One region of the Rhizobium sp. K33 genome, then DNA from elsewhere that is predicted to be linked to it. Evidence: riboswitches for the same ligand, from Rfam matches in the RefSeq annotation. Region 1 holds a riboswitch; each other region holds the start of a gene.
The links. A riboswitch is a leader RNA that binds a small molecule or an ion and turns the genes downstream of it on or off. The one in region 1 is predicted to bind cobalamin.
Positions count from the first base shown of each region.

Region 2: linked by a shared signal. The riboswitch ahead of bluB (5,6-dimethylbenzimidazole synthase) and the one ahead of cobU (bifunctional adenosylcobinamide kinase/adenosylcobinamide-phosphate guanylyltransferase) in region 1 are both predicted to bind cobalamin.
Region 3: linked by a shared signal. The riboswitch ahead of M1E12_RS19675 (ABC transporter ATP-binding protein) and the one ahead of cobU (bifunctional adenosylcobinamide kinase/adenosylcobinamide-phosphate guanylyltransferase) in region 1 are both predicted to bind cobalamin.

Region 1 covers NZ_CP096478.1:1,394,343-1,398,588, reverse strand. Annotated here, with positions in the region: gene cobN (cobaltochelatase subunit CobN) at 1-1,000, opposite strand, end outside; gene cobW (cobalamin biosynthesis protein CobW) at 1,004-2,080, opposite strand; gene cobU (bifunctional adenosylcobinamide kinase/adenosylcobinamide-phosphate guanylyltransferase) at 2,084-2,614, opposite strand; cobalamin riboswitch at 2,800-3,172, opposite strand; gene M1E12_RS06970 (hypothetical protein) at 3,239-4,039, opposite strand; gene M1E12_RS06965 (ATP12 family chaperone protein) at 4,103-4,246, opposite strand, start outside.
Region 2 covers NZ_CP096478.1:1,830,935-1,835,180, reverse strand. Annotated here, with positions in the region: gene M1E12_RS09130 (NAD+ synthase) at 1-493, shown strand, start outside; gene M1E12_RS09125 (hypothetical protein) at 496-825, shown strand; gene M1E12_RS09120 (TolB family protein) at 849-1,685, shown strand; cobalamin riboswitch at 1,724-1,912, shown strand; gene bluB (5,6-dimethylbenzimidazole synthase) at 1,954-2,691, shown strand; gene M1E12_RS09110 (DUF2865 domain-containing protein) at 2,648-3,649, opposite strand; gene M1E12_RS09105 (acyl-homoserine-lactone synthase) at 3,836-4,246, opposite strand, start outside.
Region 3 covers NZ_CP096478.1:4,088,993-4,093,238, forward strand. Annotated here, with positions in the region: gene M1E12_RS19660 (manganese catalase family protein) at 1-152, opposite strand, end outside; gene M1E12_RS19665 (hypothetical protein) at 234-437, opposite strand; gene M1E12_RS19670 (NAD(P)/FAD-dependent oxidoreductase) at 552-1,865, shown strand; cobalamin riboswitch at 1,967-2,199, shown strand; gene M1E12_RS19675 (ABC transporter ATP-binding protein) at 2,402-3,196, shown strand; gene M1E12_RS19680 (ABC transporter substrate-binding protein) at 3,217-4,173, shown strand; gene M1E12_RS19685 (FecCD family ABC transporter permease) at 4,231-4,246, shown strand, end outside.

The sequences.
Region 1 (4,246 bases):
GCAGGGCGACGCCCATCGCGAGATCGCGGGCACTCAAGCCCTGACCAGAGGTCTCCCAAGTGGCGCGCGGCGAGGACGAGAAGATTGCCTGCAGGACCACGGCGCCGGTCTCGTCGAGCACGGTCGACGGCGCTTCCGCTCCCGGCGTCGAGACGGCGAAACCGGTCGTGTTGATGACCACCGCGGGCGGGAATCGCGTGAAGATGGCGCGGAGCGTATCGACCGAAACCTGATCCTTGAGGCTCGACACGAAGACCGGCAGGGGGATGAGACCCTTGGCCTGCAAGGCTTCGACCATGGCTTCGACGGGTGCCGTTTCGCCGCTCTGGACGAGGGCGCGGTAGAAGCAGAGAGGGGTGATGGCTTGAAGCCCCTCCCCCTTGTGAGGAGGGGTTGGAGAGGGGGGTGCCGGGAGCGCTCGACTCTCCCACTCATCGACCCCGATCACGCCCCTGCCCGGCCACCAGATGCCGGCCTTCAGCAATGGACGCGCCGGGTCCGGACGTTCGTCCCCGCGCAGCATCGCCTCGGCATAGGCGACGAAGGCCTCGGCATTTCCGGCCCCGCCTTCGGTGAGGTAGGTCCAGAGCGCCTGGCGGTCGTTATCCGCACAGGCCTGGAAAGGCGAAAGCCCCTCATCCGGCTTGTCGTCGCCGGGTAGCACGACGATGGCAGCACCGCTGCGGCGCGCAGTAGCGTGCAACGCCTCCATCGCATAGTGAAAGTAGCTCGCCCCGCCCAGCGCCCTGATCACGATCAGCCGCGCATGGCGCGCCGTGCGCTCGATATAGGTATCGACCGACATCGGGTGCTTCAGCGTCATCAGGCTGGCCAGCCGCCAGCGCAGCGCTTGCTTGCCCCTCGCCTCAACGGCTGCGGCGATTGCCGCAAGCTCCGTGTCCGCCGCCGAGAGAAACAGCACGTCCCCCGGCGTCTGGCCAAGATCGATCGCTTCGTCGCCGTCGCTGATCGATCCCTTCTGGGCGAGGAGCAGATGCATGGATCAGCCAGCCGCCGCCTGGACGTCCTCGATCACGGTGCCGAAATCCCATTCATGCAGGCCGATCACCACAAGCCGCGTTTCGCGCTTCTCGCCCGATGTCCAGGGACGGTCGAAATAGGTGTCGATGCGGGTGCCGACGGCCTGGATGACAAGGCGCATCGGCTTGCCCGGCACGTCGATGAAACCCTTCAGGCGAAGGATGTCGTGCTTTTCGATGACCGGCTTCAGGCGGTCGATGAAGTCCGCGGGATCCTTGATCGCGCCGAGCTTCAAAACGAAGCTTTCGAACTCGTCGTGATCGTGATGGTGGTCGTGATCCTCGCCCGAGGCATGCAGCGCTTCGTGCTCCAGCTCGTGATGCGACTTGCGGTTTTCGATGTCGTCTTCGGTGCTGGCGCCGATGCCGAGCAGCACGAGCGAGGGCACTTCGCCGTTCTTCGCCTCGATCATCGAGGGCTTACGGCTGGTGCGGCCGGTGACTTCGGCGCGCACCGCGGCGATGCCAGCAGCGTCAAGCAGGTCGGTCTTGTTCAAGACGATGAGGTCGGCGCAGGTCAGCTGATCCTCGAACAGTTCTTCGATCGGGCTTTCGTGGTCGAGATTGTCGTCTTCGGCGCGCTGGGCGGCGACCGCGTCGTGGTCGTCGGCGAAGCGACCGGCAGCGACGGCCGCGCTATCGACGACGGTGACGACGCCATCGACCGTCACGCGGGTGCGGATATCAGGCCAGTTGAAGGCGGCGACCAGCGGCTGCGGCAAGGCGAGACCCGAGGTTTCGATGACGATGTGATCAGGCTTCACGTCGCGGTCGAGCAGCTTCTGCATCGTCGGCACAAAGTCGTCGGCCACCGTGCAGCAGATGCAGCCATTGGTGAGTTCGATGATGTCGTCCTCGGTGCAGTTCTCTGCGCCGCAGCCCTTCAGCACGTCGCCATCGACGCCGAGATCGCCGAATTCGTTGATGATCAGCGCGATCTTCTTGCCGCCGGCATTGGTCAGCATGTTGCGGATGATGGTGGTCTTGCCGGCACCGAGGAAGCCGGTGATGACGGTGGCAGGGATCTTTTGCTGCAACATGGTTCAACCCTTCATTTTCAGCGGCAATCCGGCCGCAACGAAATAGACGACTGCCGCTTCGGCGGCGATGGCTTGGTGGAGACGGCCGGCATGGTCGCGGAAGGCGCGGGCCATCTTGTTCTCGGGCACGATGCCGAGGCCGACCTCATTGGAAACGAAGATGACGGTGGCCTGGAGTTCCCCCAGACTAGCGGCGAGTGCGGCGCCGTCGGCGTCGACGGCACGGCCCTCTTCCATCATCAGATTGGTGACCCAAAGCGTCAGGCAGTCGACGAGGATGACGCGGCCGGGCTGGTCCAGCGCCTTCAGCGCGCCGGCGAGATCGAGCGGCTCCTCATGGGTCGTCCAGCCGTCATTGGCTCGGTCGGCCTTGTGGGTTTCGATGCGGACCCGCATCTCGTCGTCCCAAGCGCGGCCCGTCGCCAGGTAAAACCTGTCGAGGCCAGTGTCGCGCGCCAATCCCTCGGCAAAGCGCGACTTGCCCGAGCGAGCACCACCGAGAACCAGGATGGATCGGGAATGGGAAGCGGTCATGGCGCGCCATAACCCCAGACCGCACGCAGGTGACCTGCAGCGCCTGTTTCAAACACGCGCGAACAACATTTGGATGCACGATCCGCGAAGACGGATCGGCACCGTCGGGTCGACAAGGACCCGCGGATGCAAGACGTCGCCACGACAACCTCCGTGCTGGCAACGGGGAAACCTCCCCAGTGTGGGCACCATGCCCGTGGATGGCAGGTCTCCTGGCTCGCAGGTCGTGATCCTTGAAAGGACCGTCGGGTTCTCCTCGCCTTCCCAGAGTTGACGGCAACACGAAAGAGCGGACGATTCGTAGAGAAAGAGGCGTCCAGCCCCGGCTGATCGTGTTGCCACCCCAGTGGCTTTTCCGTCCTGACGTTTTCGGAAGCCGATCACACCACGCGATCTGTCACCACTAGTAACGGCAGAGCGGATGGAGAACCCTCGCTGCAATACAGTCGCGGGGTCGGCTGCGTTCCGCGTGCCCGGTTGGGGTCCACGCCTTCGCATTCCCTTTTGCTCTCCGCACAACATCTCTGCCGTCCGGAAACCATCCACGATGAGGATTAGGCCGAGGTCAGGCCCAAGTCAATCACGGCTGCGGCGCGCGGATGCGTCATTGCGCCCGGACCCTGGTCAGGGTGCTGCCGCGCAGTTTGCGGTGACGGCCGGATCGCAGTCCGGTCGCAGGCGGATCTTGCCGACGGCGCCTTGCTCGACGGGCGTGCCTTTTGCAATATCGGCCGCGCGGCGCGCGGGTTGGGCAGGAGCAGCCGCGCGTACCGGAGGGGCCGCCATCTCCGCCGGCTCTGGCGGTGCAGGATTGGCTGGCGTCGTGACCACAACCGGCGGCGGCGCAACGACGGTCGGCTCCACGACCGTCGCCTGAGGACTCACGGGCGTCGCGGACGGCGCGATCACCGGTGCCGGATCGGTCTTCAGCCGGGTTGAGATTGTGCGAGGCGCAACGACCTTCCTGATCCGGGGCGTGGTCAGCGAGAAGGCAAAACGGATACGGGCGGCGATTTCTTCAGCAAGAGCTTGACGGGCCCAGCGCGGATCATTGGTCGGGCTGTTGACGGTGAAGACACCCTGCGCCACCGGCTCGCCGGTCTCGACGGAGGTCGCGGTGACGGTGAACCTCGCCTGGGCGAGACTGCGCCGCGCGCCCTCGCCGTAGCCCAACCGATCGATCTTCACCAGCAGGACCACGCGTTCGGCCCCTTGCGGCGCGCGTGTCGCGGCGATTGCCGCCGAGACCCGTCGGTCGACGCTTTCGATGAGGTCGAGCGGTACCTTCAGGTCGGCCATCACCGTGACGTTGCGGACGTAGTAGACCAGGGGCCGATCGATGCTGCGCCCATAGATGAGCGAGCAGGATGCCAGCAGCAGGACAAGGCCGATGGCGGCGGCAATGCGGAAACTGCGAGCTGACATGGCGACCCCGGGCTGATGATTCTGGACCAGCCTGAGAATTCGCCATTTATGGTTAGTGGAGGGTTAATCCGCGCTCTGGAGCGCGGAGAAGAGTGACGCCGCAGAGGCGAATTCGCCGTAGCGCGCCTCACGACGCGCCTCTGCCTCGGCATCGGAGCCCCAGTGCTCGATCGTCCAGTCCTCATCGAGATGCGCCAGCGACCAGAC
Region 2 (4,246 bases), 440 kb from region 1:
CAAGTTCGGCTCCATGGTCGTGACGACCGGCAACAAGTCGGAAATGTCGGTCGGTTACGCGACGCTTTACGGCGACATGAACGGTGGCTTCAATCCGATCAAGGACCTCTACAAGATGCAGGTCTATGCGCTGTCGGCCTGGCGCAACGAAAACGTTCCACCAGGTGCGCTCGGCCCCTCGGGCGAAGTGATCCCGGCGAATATCCTCTCGAAGGCGCCCTCCGCGGAGCTTCGTCCCAACCAGACCGACCAGGATTCGCTGCCGCCTTATCCCGTGCTCGACGACATCCTCGAATGCCTCGTGGAGAAGGAAATGGGTGTCGACGAGATCGTGGCGCGTGGCCATGACATCGCGACCGTCCACCGGGTCGAGCACCTGCTTTATCTCGCCGAATACAAGCGCCGCCAGTCGGCGCCCGGCGTGAAGATCACCAAGAAGAACTTCGGGCGCGATCGTCGCTATCCGATCACGAACCGGTTCCGGGATCGCTGAAGGTGTCGACAGAGGATCGCTTCGCGCGGGCTGAGCTGCCGGATTTCACGGCGGAGGAGCGCAGCTATATCTTTGCTGTCGGAGCCCATGACAATCAGGATAGTGGGCTCTACCGGGTGCTGTCCGGTGCTGCATACTTTCTGCCCTCCATGGCAATCGGCTGCTACGGCCTGTGGGAGGAAAGCTTCAAGATGCTCGGCATCGGGTTCGTCACCCTGATCGTCAGCTTGTGCTGGGGTTTCTATACCGAATGGCGCAATGCCCATATCGAGCGGACCGGCCGGACGGTCTTCGCCAAACTGCCAGGCGATCGAAAGTCGCTCGGTCGCTGACTGATTATTCCAAGGAGATGATGATGCGCAGTTCGGTCGAGATCTACGACATGGCGACCCGTGAAGCTGAGGTGGTCTGGCAGACGGAGGACCTCGTCGAGGCGCCCAACTGGTCGCGGGACGGCGAGTTCCTGGTGATCAATGGCGACGGCCTTCTCTACGCCCTGTCGTTGGATGACGACGATCCGGAGCCGGAACTGATCGATACCGGTTTTGCCGTCCGTCTCAACAATGATCACGGCATTTCGCCCGACGGCGCCTCGATTGCCTTTTCCGACCATACGCTCTTCGGCAAGTCCTGCATCTACCTGCTCGGGGATGGCGATGAGGAGCCGCGCCAGGTGACCGAGAAGATGCCCTCCTACTGGCACGGCTGGTCGCCGGATGGAAAGCAACTTGCCTATTGCGGTGATCGCGGCGGCGTATTCGACATCTACACGATCTCGACCAAGGGTGGGCCAGAGAAGCGGTTGACCCATGGGGACGGCCACAATGACGGTCCCGATTACTCTCCCGATGGTCAGTGGATCTATTTCAACTCCAGCCGCACCGGCACGATGCAGATCTGGCGCATGCGGACCGATGGCAGTGATCTTGAGCGTCTAACCGCGGACGGCTATGGCGACTGGTTCCCCCATCCCTCGCCGGATGGAAGCAAGGTTCTCTTTCTCTCCTATGACGAAGATGTCTCCGGACATCCGCGTGACAAGCAGGTCAGGCTGCGGCTGATGGATGCCGATGGCGGCAATATCGAGACCCTGTTCGAATTCTTCGGCGGGCAGGGCAGCATAAACGTGCCGAACTGGTCGCCGGACGGATCGGCCTTCGCCTTCGTCCGCTATTTCGCCGTGACCGATTGAGGTTGTCGTTTTTGATCTGTCGCTCGTGCGCTGTCTGACGTAAAACAACCACGCCAGGTGCCTGCCGAAAGGCGGGAGAATCGGGAAGCCGGTGAGATTCCGGCACGTGCCCAACACTGTGAGGCGGATGTCATGCGCCGGGGAAACCCAGCCACTGGAGTAATCCGGGAAGGCGCGCGTTACAGGTGAAGCCCAGTCAGAAGACCGGCCTGGCGAGATAGACCGAGCCCGCGCGGACGGCGGGTGGTTGCGCATTGTGGGGATTACGATGCACGACGAACCGAACGAGTTTCTCGTCGGGGCTGCGCCTTTTGCCGAGCATGAGCGGGACGCGGTCTACAAGGCGATCCATACGCGGCGCGATGTGCGCGACCAGTTCCTGTCCGACCCTCTGCCCGATGACCTCGTCAGGCGATTGCTCGAAGCAGCCCATGCGGCGCCCTCGGTCGGTTTCATGCAACCTTGGAATTTCCTGCTGATCCGCTGCCAAGCGAAACGGCAGGCGGTTTGGGAAGCCTTCGTCCGCGCCAACGAGGAAGCTGAGGCGATGTTTCCGCCGGAGCGTCGCAGCGCTTACCGATCCCTCAAACTTGAGGGTATCCGCAAGGCGCCGCTCAATATCTGCATCACCTGCGACACCGACCGAGCCGGTCCCGTCGTGCTCGGGCGAACGCATGACGCGCGAATGGATGCGTTCTCGACCGTCTGTGCAATCCAGAACCTCTGGCTTGCCGCTCGCGCCGAAGGCGTGGGCCTCGGCTGGGTCAGCATTTTCCACGAGAACGAAGTGAAGGACATCCTCGGCATTCCGCCGCGGGTGCAGATCATCGGCTATCTCTGCATCGGCTATGTCTACGCGCTCTATTCAAAGCCCGAGCTCGAGGTGAAGGGTTGGCGGAAGCGGCTTTCACTCGACGACCTGATCTTCGAGGACCGCTGGGGCGAGACGCCTGAGGTCGCCGTTACTCCTGGAGCGGCTGGGGGCCAGGCGCCGCGGGGTTCCTGAGGTCGATCGTGCCCTTGTCGGACGGCAGGAAGGCGGGGCCAACGCGCCGGACATTGAGGCTTGCTTCGTCCAGGGGGCGCTCGGTCGCCGCAGGAGGTGCTGCTGGAACTGGCTTCGACTTCGGCGCCATATCGAGCACCGAGGACTGATAATCCGGGACAGCCGGTCTGGGTGTCATGCGCTGATAATACTGCTGCAGGTTACAGCTGCAGGCGGGATCCGCATCGGTCCGACGATTGCGGTAGAGGAAAGCGTTCGGCATGTCGCGATAGGGTTGGCCGGTGACGGCCGAAATCATGTCCACCGTCTCGCTGCGCTCGGGCGCGTGGAAGAAGAGCTCGGTCTGGGTGCCGGGGCACATCTGCTCGCACTGGGCGGCGTCGCGGGCGAAATTCATGGCCGAGGTCTGGGACGAGATCGGGAAGAAGCCACCGTCGCAGGTGCGGACACACAGCGTGCGGACATTGCCGCTTGGCAGGATGCCGAAGGATGGGCGCGGATCGGAATAGGCAGCCTCGGCGGCGCGGTCGGGCCTGTAGGGTTCCGCCAGGGTGTCGAGGTACGGGATGCGCTGCGCTTCCTCCGGCAGCGGCGCCTGATCGGGCCCGCAGCCATTGGCTTCAAGGGCCGTTACCAGTGCGGCCCTGGCATCGGCGGCGCGGCTTTCGCGGAGATCGGCAAGGCGTGCAGCCAGAATATCGCGGTTTGCCTCCATGCGTGAAATCGCGGTGGCGAGATCCCCGCAGTCATTGCCGCCGTCGGGGCGGATCTGGACGATGGAGGAGGTAAGGCAGCGAAGCCGGCGCTGGTCCTGGCGAGCCTTGCGCAGCTCCAGGTTCTGCTGGGCGATCGCGCTGGCATAACTGTTGATCTCGGGCGAAGGCCCGCCTTGCTCCACCAGAACCAGCCGATCGCGCAGTCGCTCGCAGAGCGCTGAGGCCTCAGCCGCGGTTGGCATGGCCCCGCCCATGAGGAGGATCATGGCAATGGAACTGACTATCCTGCTCGGCACATCCGGATCCCAGTTGGCATTTGCAGGGCAGATCAACGCCCTGACGTATCGCAGGATATCCGAATGTAGATCAAAACGAAATGACGGATGACGTGGCGGATGCGGCATGGGCCGCATCCGCCCGAGATGCCGTCACGCTGCGCGGGCGGTGGCGAGCGTCATCTCTTCTTCCAGCACGCTGCCGTCAATCGCGGCCACGGCCTTCATGCGATCCAGAAGCTCATGGGAGACCTCCCAGGAAACGGCGACCGCCTGGACGACGCCGATGCGTTTCGGCTCGCCGATGCGGTTGCCCGGGCAGCCCATGCGCTTGAACATCCGCTCCAGAAAGACATCGGTCACGGTCACGATATGGCTGAGGCCGGAAGCGAGGCCGAGTTCGCCGACCCCGCACATCAGTTCGGCCGCAGCGATCGTCACCTGATTGCTCGCACGGTCCTGGGAAATCTCCGGATCGATGCAGAAGCGGCTTGATTCCCAGACTGCTGCGCTGCGGATCTCCGGGCCATCCCCGAGCAGGATCGGGAAGGTGTCGTCAAGCAT
Region 3 (4,246 bases), 1.9 Mb from region 1:
CCGCGGGCGCCGCAGGCCTGGAAAAAGTACTGCATGGCAACGCGAATTTCGCCTTCCACGCCGCCGATTGCCTGCTGAAGGGCACGGGCGAACAGCGGGTCCGGCTTCTCGACGCGAACGGGATATTGAAGCTTGTTGTCGGTATAGAACATGGCATTCTCTCCTCGTTTTGACCGCCGCCTAACAACAACTCTCCCGGCTTGTTCCGGAAATTACTGCCATCCTTGGTAGAGTTATTTTTCGTCCCGGGTTTTAAGCGAGTCACCGAGGTTGCGCTTCTCCGGGTCCTGCAGGTTTTCACCCACGGCATCCCGGTCGACATCCGGATCGTCCTTGGCAGGCAGATAGCCGCTCGGTCGGTTTTCCTGTGGCCCCTCCCAACGCGGGGACTGATCGGTGGTGCCCGGCTTGCCGGTTTTCGGGGAATTCATGCCCATGATGCGATCTCCTGTCTGGCTGTTCTTGCCTGACCAACTGCCGGTCTGCCGAACCGTTCCGCAGGAACATTTGCAAATAACCCCTGTTTGTCCTTGCATCAGAACAGCGAGGTCATGATGGAAAGTGTAGAGAAGCAGACGAAGAGGCCGCACGTGGTCATCGTCGGTGCCGGCTTTGGAGGGCTTGCTTGTGCCCAGGCGCTGGGCAAGTCCGAGATCGACGTGACGGTCATCGATCGGCGCAACCACAACCTCTTCCAGCCTCTGCTCTATCAGGTCGCGACAGCCGCCCTTTCGCCGGCGGATATCTCCGAACCGATCCGCCGGACCCTCGGCCGATATCCCAACATCAAGGTGGTGCTGGGTGAGGTCACCACTGTCGATCAGTCCCGTCGGACAGTCGGGTTGAAGGGTGGCGTCAGCATTCCCTACGACCGGCTCGTCCTGGCGACGGGGTCCGACTACAACTATTTCGGCCATCAGGACTGGCAGAAACACGCGCCGGGCCTGAAATCCATCCACGAGGCGCGCCAGATTCGACACAGCCTTCTGCTCGCCTTCGAGAAGGCCGAGCGCAGTGAGGATGAGGCGGAGAAGCGACGGCTTCTGACCAGTGTCATCATCGGAGGCGGGCCGACCGGCGTGGAAATGGCAGGCGCCATTTCCGAGCTTGGCCGTTTCATGATCGCCCGCGATTTTCGCAGTCTGAGGCCGGATCAGCTGCAGGTGCTGTTGATCGAGGCCGGTCCGCGGATCCTTGCCAGTTTTCCGGAATCCCTGTCGCAATATGCCGTCGATTACCTGACGCGGATCGGCGTGGACATCCGCTTGAATACGCCGGTGGAAGACGTGACTCCCGACGGCGTGACGGTCGGCGGGGCGCTGATCCCGGCAAGCTGCATGGTCTGGGGTGCCGGCGTTAAAGCCTCTCCCGCGGCCGCCTGGCTCGGCGTTCCGCCAGGCCCCGGAGGCCGTCTACAGGTCGCCTCGGATCTGTCTGTCGAAGGAAAATCGGAGATCTATGCTCTGGGGGACACCGCTCTGTCGACCGGGGAGGATGGCAAGCCGTTGCCGGCGCTCGCGCAGGTGGCCAAGCAGCAGGGCACCTTCCTCGGCAAGGCGCTGAAGGCAAATCTTCTGCAGGGCGAACCCGTGCCGACCTTCCGCTTTCACAACCGCGGCAATACGGCCGTCATCGGCAGGAATGCTGCGGTTTTCGATTTCGGCTCCTGGCAGCTGAAGGGGCGCCTGGCATGGCTGCTCTGGGCGATCGTGCACGTCTACCTGCTCGTCAACTTCGAAAAGCGCCTGCTGGTCAGCATTCAATGGATCTGGCGATACGCCACCCGCCAACGGGGTGCTCGGATCATCGATGAGAATGCCGTTGCGGTGGATCGTCCGGCGGCTGACGGAAAGATGTCGAACTGATTTTCCGACGCTAGGCGCTGGACAAGCCCGTGCGCAAGCTATAGGCGTAATGGTATTACATTACGGAAGAGATCAAGGCTTGACCGCCGGGGCCCGTAGGCCCTATGCAAACAGATGACGGTTCCCCGCCGGATGACTCCGAGGGGATTAATAGGGAACACGGTGAGGACGACCCAATAGGGACCAATACCGTGGCTGCCCCCGCAACTGTAAGCGGATTGCTGTCCATTCTCGCGGCGCAACAAGCGCCGGGCCACTGCGGGAGACTGTGGGAAGGCAAATGGAACGGCGCATATCCGCGAGCCAGGAGACCTGCCGTCAAGAGTTGAAACCGAAGCGGACGGGGTGTTCCGATGGATACGAACTGGCTTTTGCGCTGCGCCGTCAGGCGCGCTGATCACATGCCATTTTGCCTCCGGAGAAATCCTGCGGAGGACGGGCATGCATCTACTGAATACCGGTGAGCCGTCGAAACGGCCGTCTGGTCCCGGCCTGAGCGCTGGCGCCACCCTGTCCTCCCGCGCGGAGGCACGGCAATGAGCTGCAGCAGCAAGGGCTGCCCGATCCGCGTCACCGACGTCGGCTGGGGGCCGAAACCATCTCAATATCTGGTTCGCGACGTCTCCTTTTCGCTGGCCTCGGGCGATCGTCTGGCAATTGTCGGTCCGAATGGCGCTGGCAAGACCACGCTGCTGCGCTGCCTTTATCGCGGTGTCTCGCCGCTGGACGGCCGGGTTGAAATCGACGGCCAGGACATCTGGCAGATGAGCGCCCGCCAGGTTGCCAGGCGGATCGCCGTCGTGCTCCAGGAAATGCCGGGAGACTTTCCCTTCACCGTGCGGGACGTCGTCATGATGGGCCGGGTACCCTGGCGCGAAGGCCTGTCCGGCTGGAGCGATCAGGACCGTGCCGAAGCCGAGCATGCGCTAGATCATCTCGATCTCCTGCGGCTGGCCAACAGGCAGTTCTCGACCCTCTCCGGTGGCGAGAAGCAGCGTGTGCTGGTGGCCCGCGCGCTCGCCCAGAAGCCTGAGATCCTGATCCTCGACGAGCCGACGAACCATCTCGACATCCGCCACCAGCTGGAAATTCTCGATCTGCTCGGCGGGTTGAACCTGACGATCATCACGACGCTGCACGACATCAATCTCGCGGCCGAATTCGCAAGTCATGTCGCCTTGATGCAGGGCGGCCGGATGCGTGCTTTCGGCACGCCGGACGATGTCCTGACGGAGCAGGCCCTGTCAGGGACCTTTGGCGTTCTCGCCGCCCGCCAGCAGGCCGACGACCGTCGCGCGCACCGCTTTTCCTTTTCCCTCGCTCTCAATTGATATTGAAAGGACCCGCCACGATGGCCGCCCGCCTTCTTTTGTCCGCCGCGCTGTTTGCTTCGGTTTTCGCAGCCTCCTCGGCGTTTGCCTATCCGGTCACCGTCAAGAGCTGCGATCGCGAGGTCACCTTCGAGCAAGCGCCCGCCCGCGCCATTTCCAACGACGTGAACCTGACCGAAATGATGCTGGCTCTGAAGCTTCAGGATCACATGGTGGGCTACACCGGCATCTCCGGCTGGAAGACGCTGGATGAAAGCCTGCGCGAAGGCGTTCAGGAGCTGCCGGAGCTTTCGCCGAAATATCCGACCAAGGAAGTGCTGCTGAACGCGGATACCGACTTCTACTTCGCCGGCTGGAACTACGGCATGAAGGTCGGCGGCGAGGTGACCCCGGAAACGCTCGAGCCCTTCAAGATTAAGGTCTACGAACTCACCGAATCCTGCATCCACATCATGGCGAAGAACAAGCCGACGATGGACGACATGTTCGTCGACCTCCTGAACCTCGGCAAGATCTTCGGTGTCGAGGATCGCGCCGAGACCCTGGTCGCCGGCTACCGCAAGCACCTCGACGAAATCACCAAGCGCATCGGCGCAATCGAGAAGCCCGTTCGCGTCTTCGTCTACGATTCGGGCACCGAAAAGCCCTTCACCTCGGGCCGTTTCGGCATCCCGACCGCGATGATCGAAGCCGCCGGTGGCATCAACATCATGGACGATGTCGAGAAGAGCTGGACGGAGGTTTCCTGGGAGCCTGTCATCGAGCGCAACCCGGAAGTCGTCGTGATCGTCAACTACGGTGACGTCACCGCCGACCAGAAGATCGCCTTCATGAAGGAGAACCCGGCCTTCAAGAACCTCGATGCCGTGAAGCAGGACCGCTTCGTCGTGCTGGAATATGTGGAGGCCACGCCGGGCCCACGCAATGTCCAGGCGATCGATCGTCTGGCCAAGGCCTTCCACCCCCGCAACATGTAAAAGGTCTGAAGGCGGGGCCGCATACCGGTCCCGCCCGACAGGAATACGCAAGGCAGCATGATGCAGGGTCGAT